DNA from 2 places in the Halopseudomonas salina genome. Region 1 is predicted to be linked to the other one. Evidence: predicted binding sites of a transcription regulator. Region 1 holds the regulator's gene; the other holds the start of a gene.

Region 1 (5,283 bases):
CAAGGTCTGTGGCCTCAGCGGTTGCGTGTTGACCAAGGTCGACGAGGCAGCCACTCTCGGAGAAGCATTGGGTCTGGCCATGCAACAGGGTTTACCGGTAGCCTATCTGGCAGATGGCCAGCGCATACCGGATGATATTGCCAAGGCAGTGGGGCATCAGCTGGTCAGCCGCGCGGTCAGTCTGGCGGGCAACGAGGCGCCGGCAGATCAGGCCATGGCAGATGTGTTTGCCGGTATACTACACACCCAGCGGGCAAGCTAACCGAACTTATAAGAAGGTAATCAACGCAGATGGGCAGCAAACATCCGGTTCAGGTTATTGCGGTCACCGGCGGCAAGGGCGGCATAGGCAAGACCAACGTGTCAGTCAATCTCGGCCTCGCACTTGCCGATTTGGGGCGGCGTGTCGTCCTGCTTGATGCTGACCTTGGTCTGGCCAACGTCGACGTTCTGCTCGGACTCAAGGCCAAGGCGACGCTGGCTGACGTGCTGGAAGGAACCTGCGAGCTGCGCGATGTGCTGCTCAACGGCCCCGGGGGGATCCGCATCGTTCCAGCCGCTTCCGGCGCTGCCAGCATGGTCAACCTCAATCCCCAGCAGCATGCGGGTCTGATTCAGGCGTTCAGTGAAATCGGTGACAATATCGATGTGCTGATTGTCGACACCGCCGCCGGAATCGGCGATTCGGTTGTGAGCTTCGTACGCGCCTCCCAGGAAGTTCTGGTGGTTGTCTGCGATGAGCCCACCTCGATTACCGACGCCTATGCGCTGATCAAACTGCTTAATCGTGACCACGGCATGACGCGCTTTCGCGTGTTGGCCAACATGGTTCACACTCCCCAGGAAGGTCGTCTGGTGTTCAGCAAGCTGACCAAGGTCACCGATCGGTTTCTGGATGTGGCCCTGCAGTATGTTGGCGCGGTACCCTACGATGAAAACGTACGCAAGGCGGTGCAGAAACAGCGCGCGGTATATGATGCTTTCCCGCGTAGCAAGGCATCGCTGGCGATCCGCGGGATCGCACAGAAGGTGAACGCCTGGCCATTACCGGCCAATCCACGCGGCCACCTTGAATTTTTTGTCGAGCGCCTGGTGCAACAGACCGGAACAGGCCTATGACCTTAACGGCAGGTGGGGTGAGCATGTATACACGCGCACAGGGTTCCGCGGGTTCCCAGGATCGTCTGGTCGAACAGTTCGCTCCTCTGGTCAAGCGTATTGCCTACCATCTGCTGGGCCGCCTGCCGGCCAGCGTCCAGGTTGATGATCTTATACAGGCCGGCATGATCGGCTTGCTCGAAGCCTCTCGCAAGTTTGACAATTCCAAGGGCGCCAGCTTCGAGACCTATGCCGGTATCCGTATTCGTGGGGCCATGCTCGATGAGGTACGCAAGGGTGACTGGGCGCCACGTTCGGTACACCGCAATACTCGCATGGTCAGTGATGCAGTGCGCGCCGTCGAGTCGCGGCTGGGACGTGATGCCAAGGATCAGGAGATAGCTGCAGAGCTGGAAATGAGTCTTGAGGAATATTATTCGATCCTCAATGATACAGCCGGCAGCAAGCTGTTCAGCTTCGATGACCTGCTCGAATCCGGAACCCGGGCCGACGCACACGGCGACGAAGAGCCCTTTGGCGGGCTGGAGGACCAGCGTTTTCGCCAGGCTCTGGTGGAAGCAATTGACACCCTGCCCGAGCGTGAGCGTCTGCTGCTGTCGCTATATTACGACGAAGAGCTGAACCTCAAGGAAATAGGCGCAGTGCTTGGTGTCAGTGAGTCGCGCGTCAGTCAGTTACACAGTCAGTGCGCAGCGCGGCTGCGCGCCAGGCTGGGCGGATGGCGAAATGATTGATTTTGTGGTCAACATCCGGACAATGCCCACAGAACGAGAATATCGCCTGGCAGTAACAGGTACGAAGACGAACTAATGTCAGCGGAGGCAGCACGATTGGGCCACTCCGGTTACACTGGCGTCAATAAAACGTGAAAGGCTTGTTTGGCCAGTAGCTTAACGGAGTGTGACAACGCACTCTTCCTGGTGTGTACGGAGGTCGACTTGGACAAGAATATGAAAATTCTCATCGTTGATGATTTTTCAACGATGAGGCGCATCATCAAGAATTTGTTGCGCGACCTGGGGTTCACCAACACGGCGGAAGCCGATGATGGCACCTCCGCGCTGCCAATGCTGCAAAGCGGTAATTTTGACTTTCTGGTTACCGACTGGAACATGCCCGGCATGAGCGGCATCGATCTGCTACGTGCAGTACGAGCTGACGAACGCCTCAAGCATCTCCCGGTGTTGATGGTTACCGCTGAAGCCAAACGCGATCAGATCATCGAGGCCGCCCAGGCCGGTGTGAACGGTTACGTTGTCAAGCCGTTTACCGCTCAGGCACTCAAGGAAAAGATCGAGAAGATCTTCGAGCGCGTTCAGGCTAAATAACAACCGGGGTACAGGTTATGGCGTTAAGTAAGGACACCGGCCAGGCTACCGCTCAGGAATACGAACATTCCCTGAAGGACAATGCGCGGCAGTTGGTCGATCTCTTGGAGAAAGGGCAGTTCGGCGAAGCCATACTGGTCATTCACGCGATCAATCAGGCACGCGACCGCGGTCTCTATCATGAAGTGGGGCTGCTGACGCGTGCGCTGCACAACGCCATCGTCAACTTTCAGCTCGATACCAGCCAGGCGCTGGGTGATGATGTTGAAGCCACGCGTATCTCGGATGCCTCGGATCGGTTGGACTATGTCGTGACACTCACCGACAAGGCGGCCAACCGCACCATGGATCTGGTTGACGCCAGTGCGCCTATCGTTGCCAATCTGGGCCAGGAAGCCGCTGCACTGCGCACCGACTGGGAACGTCTGCAGCGACGCGAAATGGCCGCCGGCGAATTCCGCGACCTGTACAAGCGCATGGGTGACTTTCTGGAGAAAACCGAAAGCTCAGCCACCCAGGTCAGCGGTCAGTTGAATGAGATTGTCATGGCTCAGGATTATCAGGACCTCACCGGTCAGGTGATCAAGCGGGTGATTACTCTGGTGCATGACGTCGAGGAAAGCTTGCTGGATCTGGTACGCATGGCCGGTCAGGTGGATCGTTTTGCCGGCATAGAGCATCAGAAAGCCACCCCCGAAGCAAAAAAAGTGTCACCCAAGGGTGAAGGTCCGCAGATTCATGCCGATAAAAGAGAAGATGTTGTCTCAGGGCAGGATGAAGTCGATGACCTTCTGTCCAGCCTGGGCTTCTAATAACAAGCGCTACCCGGGAGTGGATGCATGAGCTTTGATGCGGATGAAGAGATCCTCCAGGACTTTCTGGTTGAGGCCGGAGAGATTCTGGAATTGTTGTCCGAACAGCTTATCGAGCTGGAAAATCGTCCCGACGATACCAACTTGCTCAATGCTATCTTCCGCGGCTTTCATACCGTCAAGGGTGGCGCCGGATTTCTTCAGCTCGACGCGCTGGTAGGCTGCTGTCACATCGCCGAGAACGTCTTCGATATCCTGCGCAAGGGCGAGCGAAAGGTTGATTCCGAGCTGATGGACGTCGTCCTCCAGGCATTGGACAGCGTCAACACCATGTTTGACGAAGTGCGCGAGCGCACCCCGCCAACGCCCGCCGATCCAGCCCTGCTCGAGGCCCTTGCACGACTGGCAACGCCAGCTGCTGACGAGCCCGCAAGCGACCCACTGCCCACCGAAGCCAGTCCGGCGACACCTGAACCGCAGGCCGTCCAGGCGCCGGAAGCGACAGTAGCCGAGGGCGATATTACCGACGATGAGTTTGAGCAGTTGCTCGATGCGCTGCATGGTCCGTCCGCAGATGCACAGCCATCCGGTGCCGTTGCACAGACTGACGCAGTCGCAGCCATTCCGGCTTCCGGCACGGGTGACGAAATCACCGATGACGAATTCGAAGCGCTGCTCGATCAGTTGCATGGCAAAGGCGCAACAACAGCCGCCACCGCCGCCGTTGCCGCCGCGCCGCCGTCTGCACCCGCACCGACGAGTGACGAAATCAACGACGACGAATTTGAAGCGCTGCTGGATGAACTCCATGGCAAGGGTGCAGCCCCGGGTCTTGCGGCCGCCTCCAGTCCCGCTGCCACATCCGCACCGGAGCCCGAAGCGTCAGATCACATAACCGATGACGAATTCGAAGCGCTGCTTGACCAGTTGCATGGGAATGGTAAACCGCCGACAGTGATTGACCCGCAGCCGGCTTCTGCTCCCGCCAAACCGGCGGCTGACGCAAAAAAAGCAGCCAAGCCCGTTGCGAAGGCGGCCAGTCCCGTATCAGCGGCCGCCACCGACACTGCACCGCCAACACCACCTTCTATCCCGCCGGTACCCAAGGACAAGGCCGGGGCTGCCTCCGATAACCCCGCCGTCGAAACCACGGTGAGGGTCGATACCGCCCGTCTTGATGAGATCATGAATATGGTCGGCGAGCTGGTGCTGGTGCGTAACCGCCTGGTGCGCCTGGGCGTGAGCAGCGGCGATGAGGAGCTCAACAAGGCAGTCGGCAATCTTGATGTGGTTACCGCTGATCTGCAGTCGTCGGTAATGAAGACGCGGATGCAGCCGATCAAGAAGGTGTTTGGCCGCTTCCCACGCGTGGTCCGGGATCTGGCGCGTAGCCTGAAAAAGGAAATCAACCTGGACATGATCGGTGAAGAGACCGATCTGGACAAGAATCTGGTCGAGGCTCTGGCCGACCCCCTGGTGCACCTGGTGCGCAACTCGGTCGACCACGGTATCGAGCTGCCCGCCGAACGGGAAGCCGCGGGCAAGCCGCGTACCGGCAAGGTAGTGCTGGCCGCCGAACAGGAAGGCGATCACATCCTGCTGACGATTACCGACGATGGCCGTGGTATGGACGCCGAAGTGTTGCGCGCCAAGGCAGTCGAGAAGGGCATGATGGACAAGGAGGTTGCCGATCGTCTGACCCAGAGCGAATGCTTCGATCTGATTCTGGCACCCGGTTTCTCGACCAAGACCGAAATTTCCGACGTATCCGGCCGCGGTGTCGGTATGGATGTGGTCAAGACCAAGATCTCCCAGCTCAACGGCACCATTGGCATCACTTCCACCAAGGGCCAGGGTACGGTGATTGCGATCAAGGTGCCCCTGACCCTGGCGATCATGCCGACCCTGATGGTGATGCTGAACGATCAGGCCTTTGCTCTGCCGCTGGTCAGCGTGAACGAGATCTATAATCTGGACCTGTCGCGCACCAACGTGGTGGACGGACAGGAGGTCATCATCGTCCG
Region 2 (5,283 bases), on a different contig from region 1:
CCTCAACCTGTACATCGCCGGCGCCTCGGGCAAGGCACTGGACGTGACCTACCGCATGGCCTGGTACCGCGGCCTGAAAACCACCTACTACCTCCGCGCCCTGGCTGCGACCAGCACCGAGAAATCGACAGTGGAAACCGGCAAGCTCAACGCCGTATCGTCGGGCGGCAACGGCGTATCAGCCGCCCCTGCAGGCCCCGCACCCGTGCCGAAAGCCTGCGCGATTGACGAGCCTGATTGCGAGGCATGCCAATAAAAAGCGACAAGCTGCAAGCTGCAAGCGACAAGCAGCTCGGAGTTTGCGCCCCCGGGTAGCAGGAACACTCACTACCCCTGGCGTCATTCCCGCGAACGCGGGAACCCATTTTGACCTTCGGGGTTCGGCATGAGGCACAGCGCTTACAGCCACCCCCGAATGGATCCCCGCGTTCGCGAGGATGACGGGGAGAGACCGAGGATGACCGCGCGAGAGCTCGCGCCACCCAAATTAACCAACTTGCAGCTTGCCGCTTGAAGCTTGCAGCTGCGACTGAAAGGAGCCAACCATGCTCAGCTGGGACGAACTAGACACACCCGAAACCTCCGCAGCCCCGCATCTGGGAATGTCGAGTTCCACCTCGACAAAAGCGGACCACGCCGAACCCGCAGTCGAAACCGCGGAGAGCACCCCAGCCAACGTCGCCGACGCCCGCCAGGTCAGCGATGACGACTCAGCCGCCATCGCCCGCGCCAAGGCGGCACTGGATGCCCTCGATGTGCAGGAAGGCCTCGACGAACTGGAAGGCTCGGCCGCCCGGGTCAGCGTCGACACCAAGCGCATGATCAACTGCCGCGCCGACCTCAACCAGCTCGTGCCCTTCAAGTACGACTGGGCCTGGCAGAAGTACCTCGATGGCTGCTCAAACCACTGGATGCCGCAGGAGGTCAACATGACCGCCGACATCGCCCTGTGGAAAAATCCTGAAGGCCTCACCGACGACGAGCGCCGTATCGTCAAGCGCAACCTGGGCTTCTTCTCCACCGCCGATTCGCTGGTCGCCAACAACCTGGTGCTAGCCGTCTACCGCCTGATCACCAATCCCGAGTGCCGCCAGTACATCCTGCGCCAGGCCTTCGAAGAGGCAATCCACACCCACGCCTACCAGTACTGCATCGAGTCCCTGGGCATGGATGAAGGCGAGATCTTCAACATGTACCACGAGATTCCAAGCGTGGCGAAAAAGGCCGCCTGGGGCCTCAAGTACACCCGTTCGATCTCCGACCCGACCTTCAACACCGGCACCGTCGAGACCGACAAGGAACTGCTGCGTAACCTGATCGCCTACTACTGCGTGCTTGAAGGTGTGTTCTTCTACTGCGGCTTTACCCAGATCCTGTCCATGGGTCGCCGTAACAAGATGACCGGCGTTGCCGAGCAGTTCCAGTACATCCTGCGCGACGAGTCCATGCACCTGAACTTCGGCATCGACGTGATCAATCAGATCAAGATCGAGAACCCGCACCTGTGGGATGCCAGCATGAAGGACGAAGCCACGCAGATGATTCTGCAGGGCACCCAGCTGGAAATAGAATACGCCCGGGACACCATGCCCCGCGGCGTGCTCGGCATGAACGCAGCGATGATGGAGGACTACCTCAAGTTCATCGCCAACCGCCGCCTGACCCAGATCGGTCTCAAGGAAGAGTACCCGGGCACCGTTAACCCCTTCCCGTGGATGAGCGAGATCATGGACCTGAAGAAAGAGAAGAATTTCTTCGAAACGCGGGTCATCGAGTACCAGACCGGTGGCGCGTTGAGCTGGGATTGATCGTCTGCGTTTTCGACTGAGGTGATGATGCACCGCGCGATGGAGCCGGTGCCATCACTTGCGCCCGAAAAATCTGTATCGCGCTCTACAGCCTAATTTAGAGCCCTATTCAGCACTTTTCCGAATCAAGAAAATGGGCAGTCTGCCGATAGATAAAGGCACGAAAATTCAACTGCGTTGAGGTATCCATGTTCGGATCACGTGTTCGCGATGCACTTCAAGTAAGCAAACAGCAACTGGCCATTCAAAATCAGATCCTGGACGCCATTGCTCATACCATGGCAATGATCGAGTTCTCTCCAAGGGGGGAAATCCTCAACGCAAACCCCCTATTTCTTAAAGTTGTCGGGTATGACCTCGAAGAAGTCCTGGGCAAACAACACAGTGTGTTCTGTACCCCCGAACTAGCGCGCAGCAACGAATATCAGCGTTTCTGGCAGCGACTGGCCAAGGGTGACAGTTTCAGTGACAGATTCATGCGGTTGGCCAAGGGCGAACGTCCAATCTGGCTTGAGGCAAGCTATATCCCGGTCATGGACCAGCAAGGCAATGTGACCAAGGTCATCAAACTCGCAACGGACATCACCCGGGCGATGAAGGCTGAGCAAGAACATAAGAGCCTGCTCAACGCCATCAACCGTTCAATGGCGGTAATCGAATTCACTCTGGACGGCCATATCGTCAGCGCCAACGACAACTTTCTGCAAAGCATGGGCTACCGGCTGGAAGATGTAAAAGGCAAACACCACCGGATCTTCTGCGATGCAGAAACGGCTGCCAGCAACCAATACCAGCAAGCCTGGCAGCGCTTGAACAAAGGTGAGTACCTTTCAGATCGATTCAAACGCATAAACCGCAGCGGCCAGACAATCTGGCTGCGCGCGACCTACAACCCCCTGTATGACTCCAATGGCAAACTCTACGGTGTAGTGAAGTTTGCCAGTGACATCACCAACCAGGTCGAAAGACGACATGCAGAGTCTTCTGCAGCCAAGCTGGCGTTCGACATTGCTGCGGAAACAGACGAGAGTGCCCGCGAGGGTACTGAAACTGTTCAGGCAACAGTTGAGGTCGTGCGATCAATTGCGTCGGAGTTGGAACAGGTTTCAGAGCACATCAATGCCCTCGGTAACCAGTCGGAACGGATCAACAGCATAGTTCAGGTGATTCGTGGCATAGCCGAGCAGACCAACCTCTTGGCCCTTAACGCCGCCATCGAAGCCGCACGAGCCGGCGAACAAGGCCGCGGATTTGCCGTAGTAGCAGACGAAGTACGCAACCTGGCAGCCCGAACCAGCCAGGCCACCCTCGAAATCAACGACGTGGTCCTGAAAAACATGGAGCTGGCGCAGCAGGCAGTGAGCGGTATGGGTGAAAGCAAAACCAAGTCAGAACAGGGTGTCCAACTGGCCAACCAGGCAGGTGCAGTCATGCTGAAGATTCGTGACGAGGCGCAGCGTGTAGTTGATGCTATTGGCCAATTTTCCAATGCTATTGAGGAATGACCGGCAAAGACACAGAAAATCTTGAGTGGGCGCAGTAATATCGCGCCCCAGGGCCTATCTTTTCACACAAACAAACAGCGCATTCCCCGACATTCCATCCCAGGGCTTGATTGTCCCGTAGTCATGCTCGAGCACGTGCACCTCGAAGTAAGGCTGCAACAGCGCAGTCAGCTCATCGAAAGTCACAGCCACCATGGGATGCTGATCCCGCCAGATCTGGGTCACATTGGCTGCCGTTCTTTCAATACGCAGTTTCAGCGACTGCTGCTCACCCTCCCCCGAATAGTGCCACCCGGAACTGAAGTTGAAATGGCCCTCTCCATTCAGAACCGAATGCGACATATAGGAGTCATTGTCGATCCTGTATTTGTCGACCGCGTTGAAGCAGAACAGCCCACCGCTGACCAACGCGCCATGCACACTGGCAATGCACGCCTTGAGCCGCTCGATTTCGGCGCTGTAGTGTATGGAATACAGAAAACAGGTAATCAGATCAACCGGCTGCTCGACCGCAAACTGACACATATCCTGCAGAGAGAACTGCGCCTCGGGACAGCGAATCAGCGCCCGGTCCAGCATGGGCTGGTTGATGTCGAGCCCACTGCTCTGATACCCCGCATCCAGTAGATGCCGCACATGCGGCCCCGTCCCGCAGGCCAGATCCAGATGCCGCTTTCCGCCATTGCCCAGCAGCTGCTGCAATCGATGAATACATTGGCTTTGCGCGAGGTAGTCGATATCCGCACACATCAGATCGTAGTAACCCGAGAGGTCGGTATAAATGGCGTTGCTGGGCATGATGGTCTGATGCTGACGTGGTCGCCGAAATTGGCGCGCGCATCATATAACGGCTCAGGAGCAGGCGCCCACCCTTAATCGCCTCACCTGCACAGCCTCGGCCTTTGGCGCCTAACGGTTCGTTTCAAGACTGATTCTGAGTCCGCTTACAGGCACTTCCGGCTGCCCGGGGCTGGGCAGTCCGTCCATGAAATTGACCTGCATGCTCACTCCAAGCGGGCCCGCATCAAAACGGGAGACATACTTGAAGTGAGATGTACCGACCGATAGGTCGTCGGGCAGATTGATCCTCTGCTGTCCGATGAATCGGCCCTCGAGAGTTAACCGGTCTACCTCTATGTGGCGGCCAGACATGGCATAAATGAGGTAGGTGCTGTCACCTGTACAAAACACCTGATCGATAGGCAGACGGGCCGAAAAACGCCAGTCGGGGCTGGCAGACTGCAGATGGCCAAATTTTTCGCCTTCTCCCATAGTTATTCCCGCCTCACATCCTGCAACCCGTTTTGCCATATCCGCGTGGCTGACGGGGCGAATAATTGACGTCGGCTCCACGCGCAACCTCGCCTCCGGATACAGCTCATCCGGAACAGCCATACGCCCGAGCGGCGTGAGCACCCTGCGGAAAAAGTCCGCCGCGTTCTGGCCCTGCCAGCCGCTGGGTGTATCTGCAGACCAGTAAGATGTGCTCCGCTGCCAGAGCTCACGCCGCGCCATGAGTCGACCGCTTTTGTCATGCAGGGCCCACACCACTCTGACCGGCCAGCGCGAGCTCGCGGGATTGGGCTGCACCAGCTCCCGGATCACGTACTGCGACCTGTGCGTCTCCCGGGGAAATGAAATCACTCTGCCAGCGCCCAAGGGTGTGTAGGTCCTGTCCTGATAGTGAATTCGCGCATAGGGCACCTTGCTCAGCGAGGCCAGCCCCATCACCGGATGCCCCTCCTGCGTACTGTTCTCCACGATCAGCGTCACCTCGCGTGCCTCGGCGGTGTCATATACCACTGCCTCAGGCGGCGTGGGACGCTGCAGGTACCACAACAAAGGAGCCATCACCAACAGCAGCGATACCATGGATAAAAACCAGCGCTCGCGCACATTCGAAAGCCTGAACACCTGCCAGCAGTAATGCAGTGCCACCAATGCCGGCCCGATGAAGATGGCCTTCAGCG

What was found. Region 1 encodes FliA, which starts transcription of late flagellar genes. Its sites were predicted from a motif close to CTAAAGTTTNNNNNNNNNNNGCCGNTAA; they were not measured.
Region 2: the regulator FliA is predicted to act here: its motif matches at 1,933-1,960, upstream of IEV54_RS03260 (methyl-accepting chemotaxis protein).

What each region holds. Positions count from the first base shown of each region.
Region 1 covers NZ_BMFF01000003.1:178,461-183,743, reverse strand. The annotation lists gene flhF (flagellar biosynthesis GTPase FlhF) at 1-262, shown strand, start outside; gene fleN (flagellar synthesis regulator FleN) at 292-1,119, shown strand; gene IEV54_RS08220 (RNA polymerase sigma factor FliA) at 1,116-1,853, shown strand; gene IEV54_RS08215 (chemotaxis response regulator CheY) at 2,070-2,447, shown strand; gene IEV54_RS08210 (protein phosphatase CheZ) at 2,465-3,259, shown strand; gene IEV54_RS08205 (chemotaxis protein CheA) at 3,287-5,283, shown strand, end outside.
Region 2 covers NZ_BMFF01000001.1:666,804-672,086, reverse strand. The annotation lists gene IEV54_RS03270 (ribonucleoside-diphosphate reductase subunit alpha) at 1-256, shown strand, start outside; gene IEV54_RS03265 (ribonucleotide-diphosphate reductase subunit beta) at 546-1,808, shown strand; gene IEV54_RS03260 (methyl-accepting chemotaxis protein) at 1,997-3,313, shown strand; gene IEV54_RS03255 (class I SAM-dependent DNA methyltransferase) at 3,368-4,111, opposite strand; gene IEV54_RS03250 (hypothetical protein) at 4,223-5,283, opposite strand, start outside.